DNA from 2 places in the Vibrio limimangrovi genome. Region 1 is predicted to be linked to the other one. Evidence: riboswitches for the same ligand, from Rfam matches in the RefSeq annotation. Region 1 holds a riboswitch; the other holds the start of a gene.
What was found. Region 1 has a riboswitch for lysine ahead of tet(35) (tetracycline efflux Na+/H+ antiporter family transporter Tet(35)). Riboswitches for the same ligand answer to the same signal wherever they lie in the genome.
Positions count from the first base shown of each region.

Region 2: another riboswitch for lysine. It lies ahead of lysC (lysine-sensitive aspartokinase 3); the one in region 1 lies ahead of tet(35) (tetracycline efflux Na+/H+ antiporter family transporter Tet(35)).

Region 1 is NZ_JBSUGF010000008.1:105,674-110,998, forward strand. Features, by position in the region: gene mnmA (tRNA 2-thiouridine(34) synthase MnmA) at 1-266, opposite strand, end outside; gene ACWYU8_RS11245 (hypothetical protein) at 457-726, shown strand; gene ACWYU8_RS11250 (inosine/guanosine kinase) at 844-2,148, shown strand; gene ACWYU8_RS11255 (DNA-binding protein H-NS) at 2,277-2,684, opposite strand; lysine riboswitch at 3,265-3,445, shown strand; gene tet(35) (tetracycline efflux Na+/H+ antiporter family transporter Tet(35)) at 3,555-5,156, shown strand; gene ACWYU8_RS11265 (hypothetical protein) at 5,259-5,325, opposite strand, start outside.
Region 2 is NZ_JBSUGF010000015.1:104,104-109,428, forward strand. Features, by position in the region: gene ACWYU8_RS19060 (PglL family O-oligosaccharyltransferase) at 1-1,501, shown strand, start outside; gene ACWYU8_RS19065 (pyridoxal-phosphate-dependent aminotransferase family protein) at 1,557-2,678, opposite strand; lysine riboswitch at 2,906-3,084, shown strand; gene lysC (lysine-sensitive aspartokinase 3) at 3,184-4,536, shown strand; gene metH (methionine synthase) at 4,604-5,325, opposite strand, start outside.

The DNA.
Region 1 (5,325 bases):
GCAAGGAAATACTCAAATACGTTGTCCCAGTACTCTGCAGCAAAGTTGATGGTGTGTAGGTGGATGCCAAGCTTGTCACATACTGCCTGAGCATCGGCTAAATCTTCTGCTGCTGTGCAATATTCTTCGTTGTCATCTTCTTCCCAGTTCTTCATGAACAGGCCTTCTACTTGGTAGCCTTGTTGCTTGAGAAGATACGCAGAAACAGATGAATCAACGCCGCCGGACATACCGACGATGACTTTCTTTTGGCTGTTATCAGACATTACTAAACACCACTTAAATAAACGGGACGCAGATTCTAACAGAAACCACAGACCGGTGACAGATCCGAGACGGAAATCACAATTCGTTTTTGCTGCCTTTTTCAGCAACAAAAACAGCAACTGGTAATTTCACAAGTATAGAGGACTTATATATGGCATAGTTGGCCAAAATCCAAGAGGTAATATAAAGATGACTGACGAAAACCAATTCATGCAAGAAGCTGAGTTAATTGAGATTGTTGAAAATCAGCTGGAAGACGGGAATCCGTTAAAAGTGAAAGAAACACTGATGCGATTAATGATGACGGGGACGCCACGTGATGAAGCGGTTGCAATGATGGCTTGCGCAATGTCGATTGAAGTGTTCGATGTAGTGAAAAATGAGGGCGAATTTAATCTCAAGCGTTATATCGAGCACCTTAATCAGCTGCCAGATCTGAGCTTTATGGAAGGTGAATAATCCCCGATAAATAAAAAAAGAGAAGGGCAAACGTTTGCTATAATTGCCTTTATTGCTGCGTGATTGTTAGCGGTATAGAATCCGTTCTCTTTTTCATCCCTTACTCAGACTAACAATATGAAATTTCCTGGACAACGCAAATCCAAGCATTATTTTCCTGTTCATGCTCGTGACCCATTGGTGAGTCAAGCACAAGAAAGCAAGAAGATGACGCGTACTCACATCATTGGTATTGACCAAACTTTGGTGGATATTGAAGCAAAAGTTACCTCGGATGTGATTGAAAAGTACGGTTTGAGTAAAGGACACTCATTGGTGATTGATGATGTTACGGCGGAAGCCTTATATCAGCATCTTAAACAAGAGAACCTGATTACCAATGAGTACGCTGGTGGCACGATAGGTAATACGCTGCACAATTATTCTGTTCTTGCGGACGACCGTTCAACGCTGCTAGGTGTGATGAGCCAGGAAATTAAAATTGGCAGCTACGGTTACCGCTACTTATGTAACACTTCAAGCCGTATGGATCTTAACTACCTTCAAGGTGTTGATGGTGCTATTGGCCGTTGTTTCGCACTTATTACTGAAGATGGTGAACGTACTTTCGCGATTAGCGAAGGCCAAATGAACCAACTTCATCCTGATAGTATTCCAGAAAAAATCTTTAAGAATGCTTCTGCGTTATTATTGACGTCTTACTTAGTGCGATGCAAAGACGGTGATCCAATGCCTGAAGCAACAATGAAGGCGATTGAGTTTGCGAAAAAGTATGATGTGCCAGTAGTTCTGACATTGGGTACTAAATTCGTTATTCAGGACGATCCGAAATATTGGCAAGAATTTATTCGCGAGCACGTTTCTGTTGTTGCGATGAATGAAGATGAGGCAGAGGCGCTGACTGGTGAGTCTGATCCTTTAGCGGCATCAGATAAGACGTTGGACTGGGCAGATTTAGTACTTTGTACCGCTGGTCCTGTTGGTTTATTTATGGCCGGGTATACTGAAGATAGCGCAAAACGTGAAACGACTTTGCCATTGCTTCCTGGATCAATTGCAGAATTCAACCGTTACGAATTTAGTCGACCTGCTCCAAAAAATGCCTGCGAAACACCTATTAAAGTGTATTCTCATATTTCACCATATATGGGTGGTCCGGAAAAAATTAAGAATACAAATGGTGCTGGTGATGCGGCTTTGTCTGCCGTCCTTCATGATATGGCTGCAAATAAATACCACAAAGAAAATGTGCCTAATTCAAGTAAGCACAGTAATGAGTATTTAACTTACTCTTCTTTCTCGCAAGTTTGTAAATATGCGAATAGAGCAAGCTATGAAGTTCTAGTTCAGCACTCTCCGCGTTTGTCGCGTGGACTACCTGAACGAGAAGATAGCCTGGAAGAGGCGTATTGGGAACGTTAATTTAGTCTCAGGTTACAGTTTATTTACAAATGTAAAAATGGCGCATTATGAAATGCGCCATTTTTTATTTATTTAATACAAACAAAAAGACTCCCTAAGGAGCCTCTTAATCGTATATAGAAAGCAAATTAGATTAGGAAATCATCCAGTGATTTGCCTGCATCAAGCTGTTCTTGGATTGCAGAAGGAGTACGACCTTGGCCTGTCCAAGTTTTTTCTTGGCCATTTGGATCAATGTACTTGTATTTCGCTGGGCGAGGTGCACGCTTAGATTTTGCCTTAGTCTTAGTTTCGCCTGACAGCGCATTAATAAGAGCCTCAACGTCGATGCCGTCTTGTGCAATTTTTTCTGCGATTTCAGCTAATTTAGCTTCTTGCTCAGCTAGTGCTGCGCGTTCTGCTTCTTCCGTTTCTTTGCGCTCAGTTACAACAGTTGTTAGTTTATCTAGAGCTTCTTCCAATTGTTCTAGAGTCAGCTCACGAGAAAATGCACGAAGGCTACGGATATTTAGAAGTGTTTTAGTCAGCTCTGACATAACGATTCCTATTAATAGGTGAAAGTGTATGGCATCTCTTATCGTTACGATCAAATAATGCCATGCTATAAATAAAGCGGTAAGTCCTTATATTTAACTTTATCTTTTACTGATGTGCAAATACTAAATCGTGATTTCGATTAATTTTGTCTAATTTTTTATAAGAAATGAATATTAGAGCGATATAAAAGTATTACATGGAAGTTTGAGGTTAGCCGAAATATTTTAATTACTTCGATTGTGAATTCACATTTATAAGTGACAGGGTGTTTCCACTTGAACAAAGAGATAAAGTAGTGCGTGCTATTTGTTGTCACATTTGTTTTATTTATCAATAAAAGTCAAATAATGATTTTTATTGAGTAATAATAAGGTTTCATAAAATGGCAATGATAATGATTGTAGTTGCATACTATCGGCATTTAGTTCTGAAACTAAACCGCTCTGTTTTGGGAGAAATATAAGTGTAATTTAGTTTGATGTGTTGCATTGACTCTCGTCATAAGTACAATGACGCCTCCTGATGCAATATAACAGCTAGATTGTTGCCATTATGTATGTCTAATGGTCAATTGTTTGTTATTGCCGTAGAGGCGCAGTCTCGAAGAGTAGCTATTATTGGGGTGATGCCAATGAATAATAGTGGAAGGCGAAGACTGCCGAAGCAAGTGGTCGATCAATATTACTTGCTGGGGTTGTATCCGAAAGGAACAACACTGCCATAGTATATTTACATTAAACTATGGAGCGCTACTGTAGGGTTGGGTGGAGTGTTCGCTTCCCTGTCGCTAAGTTCAACATGAGTTCGTTTTTATAAAGACGTGACTTGTCTGCAGTAGATCTCTAGCCAAACTTTGGTTTTTGAAGATCATGAATTTAATAGATTTTTCTAGTTCTCCTGTTTCATTATTGCCACCGCTTGTCGCTTTGACACTGGCGATTTTGACACGACGTGTATTAATTTCTCTTGGAGTAGGTATCGTACTGGGTGCGGTTCTACTGAACAGCTGGTCAGTTGGTGATACCGCTGGCTATGTTGGTACCCAAGTCTCTTCTGTCTTCGTTGAAGATGGTGGCCTTAACACTTGGAATATGAGCATTGTTGGCTTCCTTATCTTATTGGGGATGACAACCGCATTGTTGACGCTCTCTGGTGGTACGCGTGCATTCGCAGAGTGGGCACAATCTCGTGTTAAAAGTAAGCGCGGCTCTAAACTTCTTGCTGCCTGTTTAGGCGTATTCATTTTTGTCGACGATTACTTTAACAGTCTTGCCGTTGGTGCAATTTCTCGTCCAGTAACTGATCGCTTCTATGTATCGCGCGCTAAATTAGCGTATATCCTCGACTCAACCGCAGCGCCAATGTGTGTAATCATGCCTGCATCGAGCTGGGGCGCGTACATCATTACCATTATTGGCGGCATCTTAGTTTCGCATGGTATTACCGAGTACTCAGCTCTGGGTGCATACATTCGTTTGATTCCGATGAACTTCTACGCGGTATTCGCATTACTGATGGTATTTGCTGTTGCCTGGTTCGGTTTAGATATCGGTAAGATGCGCGAGCATGAAATCTCTGCGTCTCAGGGGCGTGGTTTTGATAAAGACAATGAAAACGATGCCCCTGAAGCTCATGAAATTAACGAAGAGCTTGATATCCGCGAGAGCGATAAAGGCCAGGTTTCTGACTTAATTCTGCCTATCGTGACACTGATTGTGGCCACTATTGCTTCTATGCTTTATACCGGTGGTCAGGCTTTAGCGGCTGACGGCAAAGCGTTTGCTTTACTAGGCGCATTCGAGAACACCGATGTTGGTACTTCTCTGATTTACGGTAGCTTACTTGGTCTTGCGGTTGGTCTATTTACTGTGCTTAAGCAGGGCATTCCAGTGGCTGAGATCATTCGTACGCTTTGGATTGGTGCAAAATCAATGCTTGGTGCGATTTTGATTCTGGTCTTTGCGTGGACGATCGGCTCTGTTATCGGTGACATGAAAACAGGTTCTTACCTATCGACGTTGGCACAGGGGAATATCGACCCACACTGGTTGCCGGTTATTCTGTTCTTGTTGTCTGGTTTAATGGCATTCTCGACAGGTACGTCTTGGGGTACTTTCGGTATCATGCTGCCAATTGCTGGCGATATGGCTGGAGCAACAGATGTCACACTTATGCTGCCAATGCTAAGCGCCGTGTTGGCTGGTGCGGTATTTGGTGACCACTGTTCACCGATTTCAGACACCACCATTTTGTCGTCAACAGGCGCTCGTTGTAATCACATTGATCACGTATCAACCCAGTTGCCTTATGCGTTGTCTGTGGCGTTAGTGTCTTGTATCGGCTTCATTGTACTCGGTATGACGACGTCAATCGCGATTTCGTTTGCAGCTGCATCACTAGCCTTCATTATTCTGTGCGCGGTACTTTCGTGGATGTCTAAAGCTAAGATGGCATCATACCAAAACGTATAGTGAAATTGAGTTGATAAAAAAGAGGAAGCTCCGCTAGAAATAGCGGAGCTTTTTTTGAAACGCGATTTAGGTGAGGGGGGCAATCGCGTTTTTTGGGGTTAACTAATCCACTGGATAAGGTGCAGGACAATCCTCAGGTGAGGCAACGAAGACTTGAACATGATCGTTG
Region 2 (5,325 bases), on a different contig from region 1:
GACCGTACCGGTATTTTATCCCAATGCGAATACTAGCCTGGCCGCTAATAAACTGATTGGGCTCTGGTGTGGCTTGCTGTTTTTCGTTGTCCTGCAACAATTCCATTTTAGTAATAAGCACCGTCAAAGAATCTTGTGGTTTATTGTCTTGGCAGTGGTTATAGAATCTATTTTCGGTCTGATACAATACCTCTATCTGAAGCCTGATAACCCTTTCGGTTACAACACAATTGCCAACAGCCCTTATGGCATATTCCAACAACCCAATGTAATGGCCAGTTTTCTCGCGACTGGGCTTGTGATTGCCAGCTACTTGCTGGCGCGTCAGCCCTATAAATACCATCGAAAACTGAGTGACATATATTTACTCTATGCCGTGCCTGTATTGACCTTGCCTTTAATCGTCGCGCTTGCTTCTCGCACAGGCTGGCTAGCCTCTCTGTTTGCAGTACTGTTGGTGATCCCATATATGTACCGCTACAACACCAGAAAACGCTTTATTCACTGGGTGATTTCTCTGGCAACAGGACTGGTGCTTTCTGTCGTTGTCATGTTCATCGCTTTTCCTGATGGTAATGGCTTAGCAGCCGAGAAAGTGAATATGGAGTCTCCTCGCGCTTACACTTTTCCTCAAGCCTTAGATATGGTGATTGAAAAGCCATTCACGGGATATGGATACGGAAAGTTTGAGTCTGAATACATCCTCTATACCGCTCGTCAGCATGCATTAAACGAAAAGTATCCAGCTGGATTACCAGCAATGGATCACCCTCACAATGAGTTGTTGTATTGGGGCGTCGAAGGTGGACTGTTGCCTGTCTTAGGTATCATTTTAGCCATGATATTAGTGCTGCGCAGACTCTATCAGGCAAAGCGTGGGACACGTTTAGCTTTGCTGGCCTTGTTTATCCCTATCGTCTTGCATTCTCAGCTTGAATATCCGTTTTACCACTCTTTAGTGCACTGGATAATTTTTATCATTCTACTTTATTGGGTAGATCAAAGAGTCGCGCGTTACCGCCAAGTCGGTTTTACGAAGATCACGAAAAGCTTACTACGTGTTACTAGCTTAGCTCTGCCTGCTGTATTTACGTTTTATATGCTGAGTGCCTTACATACCAACTACATACTGACGAAATTTGAAACAACACGCCCAAGTAACCCGGACATACTGAATCAAGTCAGTAACCCAGTGGCGTGGCAAGACAGGTTTGACTGGGATGTATATAGCAACTTCCTGAATATAGGCTTACATAAACAGGATCCAAGCTTAATTCAACCTTACATCGACTGGTCGCTGAAAATTATTAAAGATAAGCCGCGTCCGGCTTTCTATAATAATTTGATCCTTGCCTATCAGGGGTTAGATGACAGCAGTAAAGCAGAGCAAATCCGTGCCGAAGCGCAGTTCTTATTCCCTCGGATAGATTTTACTCAAGTGAATTATCAGCCGCCATCAAGAGCACAACCCGCGTCATCTGCACTGCCAGAAGCAGAATAATCAAACAAAAAAGCGAAGGATATCCTTCGCTTTTTCACTGTAGTTTCTGACTACACTATTCGGTCAGCGATTCTTCCAGTGCTTTCAGACAAAGAGCAACATTTTCAGGACGAGCACCGTAACCCATCAAGCCAATACGCCACGCCTTTCCAGCCAATGCGCCAAGCCCAGCACCAATTTCCAGGTTATACGTTTCTAATAGATGCGCGCGAACTTTCGCTTCATCAATACCTTCTGGTACATAAACCGCATTTAATTGAGGTAGGCGGTACGCTTCTTCAACGACAAACTCAAAACCAAGTTTTTGTAGGCCCTCTTTTAGTTTTTCATGCATAAGTTGGTGACGAGCCCACGCATTTTCCAGGCCTTCATTTTTCAGAATCAATAATGCTTCATGCAGAGAATACAGGCTATTTACTGGTGCGGTATGGTGATAACTGCGCTTTCCTTCTCCACTCCAGTAACCTAAAACTAAGCTCTGGTCTAGGAACCAGCTTTGCACTGGCGTGGTTCTGGATTGAATTCGATCAATCGCCGCCTGTGAAAACGTGACTGGAGACAAGCCAGGTACACAAGACAAACATTTCTGACTGCCAGAGTACACTGCATCCAATTGCCACTCATCGACTTTTAGCGGCACGCCGCCTAATGATGTAACCGCATCTACAATGGATAACGCGTTGTACTGTTTCGCTAATTTACCCAGAGCTTGAGCGTCGCTGACGGCACCGGTTGACGTTTCTGCGTGAACGAAAGCTAAAATTTTGGTATCTGGATGCTGTTGCAGGGCTTGCTCAACTTTATCGACAGAAACTGGCGTTCCCCACTCATCGTCAACAACCACGGCTTCACCACCAGCACGGACGACGTTTTCACGCATACGCTCACCAAAAACACCATTTCGGCATACGATGACTTTGTCCCCTTTTTCAATCAGGTTTACAAAACACGCTTCCATCCCAGCACTGCCTGGGGCAGAAACCGCGATAGTAAAGTCATTTTCTGTCTGGAATGCGTATTTCAACAACTGTTTCAGCTCATCCATCATGGCGATAAACAGAGGGTCCAGGTGACCAACGGTTGGGCGGCTCAAGGCTTGCAGTACTTGAGGGTAAATATCTGAAGGACCAGGTCCCATGAGGATACGGTGAGGTGGGATAAAACTTTGGATCGGCATGACAGCTCCTTGTTTAACGTTATTTCACCCGAGCGAGGATGATTATTTTTAGAATTTGGATTAAGTCTCGGGAATTGGAGAACTCACACTAATGGATTTTGTACTCCCCGGCAATTAGCGGTAAGTATTGAGTTCGAACCACTATCACAAATTCGTTAATAAAAAATATAAGATTAGCTTAAATATTGATTGACATTGAGGCCTCAAACCCGTTCAATGTTCGTGCTTTATGTGGAAGAGGAGCACTACCCAGGTAGATGATTTGTGGAACCGCAATTCCAAAACAAATTATTGAGGGGGAGTAGTGCCGAGGTAAGTCAAAATTGCAGGTTTTGGCTTGTCGGTTGACCTGGGTTGAGTCCCATCAACTGTCATCAGCACTGTCTGATGAAGAGCTTCTGAGGGTACATATTTCAAGTACATTTCAAATACCTCTCTTTTTGCTCTGTTCCTTTCCTCACTAAATATCGGATATATTTTTTTTAGGAAGTCGTGGGAGAACGCAGTGAGCGCACTTAACGTAGCAAAATTCGGTGGAACCAGTGTTGCCAATTTCGAGGCAATGAGCCGTTGTGCCGCCATTATTGAAAACAACCCAAATACTCGTCTTGTCGTTAGCAGCGCTTGTTCTGGTGTAACAAATCTATTGGTAGAACTTGCCAATGGTGTTCAGGATCAGGAGCAGCGTGCCGAGTTGCTACGAAAGTTAGCAGAAATTCATGATGCCATCTTAGATCAGTTAAGAGATGCTGCCGAAGCTACCGCTGAGGTATACGCGATTCTGGATACCGTAACCAGCCTTGCTGAAGCGGCATCAATTCAAGCAAGCACTAAGCTGACTGACCACTTGGTAGCATGTGGTGAACTAATGTCTACCCATATTCTGGCTCAGCTTATGAGAGAACGAGGCATTAATGCGGTGCGTTTCGATATTCGTGAAGTGCTGAGAACCGATAACAACTTCGGCCGAGCAGAACCTGATGTCGAAGCTATCTATCAGCTAGCTCAAGAGAAACTCGTTCCGGTATGTAAACAGTCTGTGGTTGTGACTCAGGGCTTTATCGGTTCGGATGAGGAAGGTAATACAACCACATTGGGTCGTGGTGGTAGTGACTACAGTGCTGCGCTTATTGCTGAAGGTGTTAAAGCTTCTGGCTTAGAGATTTGGACGGATGTCCCTGGCATCTACACGACTGATCCGCGTATTGCGCCGAAAGCGTCTCCAATCCCTGAAATCAGCTTTAGCGAAGCGTCAGAAATGGCGAACTTTGGTGCTAAGATCCTCCATCCTTCGACATTGGTTCCGGCACTGCGTCATGATATCCCGGTCTTTGTGGGATCCTCAAAAGATCCAGAAGCAGGTGGCACCTGGATACGCCATAAAGTGGAAAGCTCTCCGCTTTACCGCGCTCTCGCTTTGCGTTGCAACCAAACGATGGTCACTCTGCGTAGTGCAAACATGTTCCACGCCTACGGCTTTCTGGCTAAAGTGTTCGAAATTCTGGCTAAACACAAAATTTCGGTCGACCTGATTACTACGTCAGAGATCAGTGTCTCGTTAACTCTAGATCAAACCGATACCGCTGGTGGCGCACCAAAATTACCTCAAGCGGCTCGAGAAGAGCTGGAGGAGCTGTGTAAAGTAGAAGTCGAGCACGACCTATGTTTAGTCGCTCTTATCGGTAACAACATGAGTGGTACGAAAGGCTATGCGAAGCAAGTCTTCGGCACGCTGGAAGACTTTAACCTGCGAATGATTTGCTACGGAGCTAGCCCACATAACTTGTGTTTCCTTCTGCATAAATCAGAATCACAACAAGCGATTCAAAAGCTGCACGAAGAATTGTTTGAGCGATAATATCGATTTTATCGACATACAGAAAAACAAAGGGCTGCCAAAATGGCAGCCCTTTGTTTTCGATGGTTTAGCCGTTAATGTTCGGGCCTAACCATTTTTCTGCTTCTAGCCTATCCCAGCCTTTACGCTGAGCATAGCTTTCGAGCTGATCTTCCTGAATCTGTGCGATCGCAAAGTAACGAGAATCCGGATGAGAGAAATACCAACCCGATACAGAAGCTCCTGGATACATCGCGTAACTAGAAGTTAATGACATGCCAATGTTCTCTTCGACATTGAGAAGCTCCCATAACGGCCCTTTTTCCGTATGCTCAGGACATGCCGGGTAGCCTGGTGCAGGTCTAATACCTTGGTACTTTTCACGGATAAGGTCATCGTTGGATAAGTTCTCATCCTCAGCATAACCCCAGATCTCTTTACGTACATGCTGGTGCAGATATTCTGCAAACGCTTCCGCCAGACGATCAGCCACAGCTTGGATCATAATCGCGTTGTAATCATCACCTTTAGCCTTGTACTCATCTGCCAGTTCACGCTCACCAATACCACCTGTTACTGCAAACGCGCCAACCCAGTCAAGCTTACCGGATTCCTTTGGTGCAATGTAATCGGACAGGCAGTAGTTAAAGCCTTTCGGTTTTTCTGTCTGTTGACGAAGGTTACGCAGAACTTTAGCAACTTCAGTGCGCGATTCATCTGTGTACACTTCGATGTCATCACCCACACTCGCAGCAGGGAACAGACCACACATGCCTCGCGCTTGCATCAAACCTTCACTCTCGACACGAT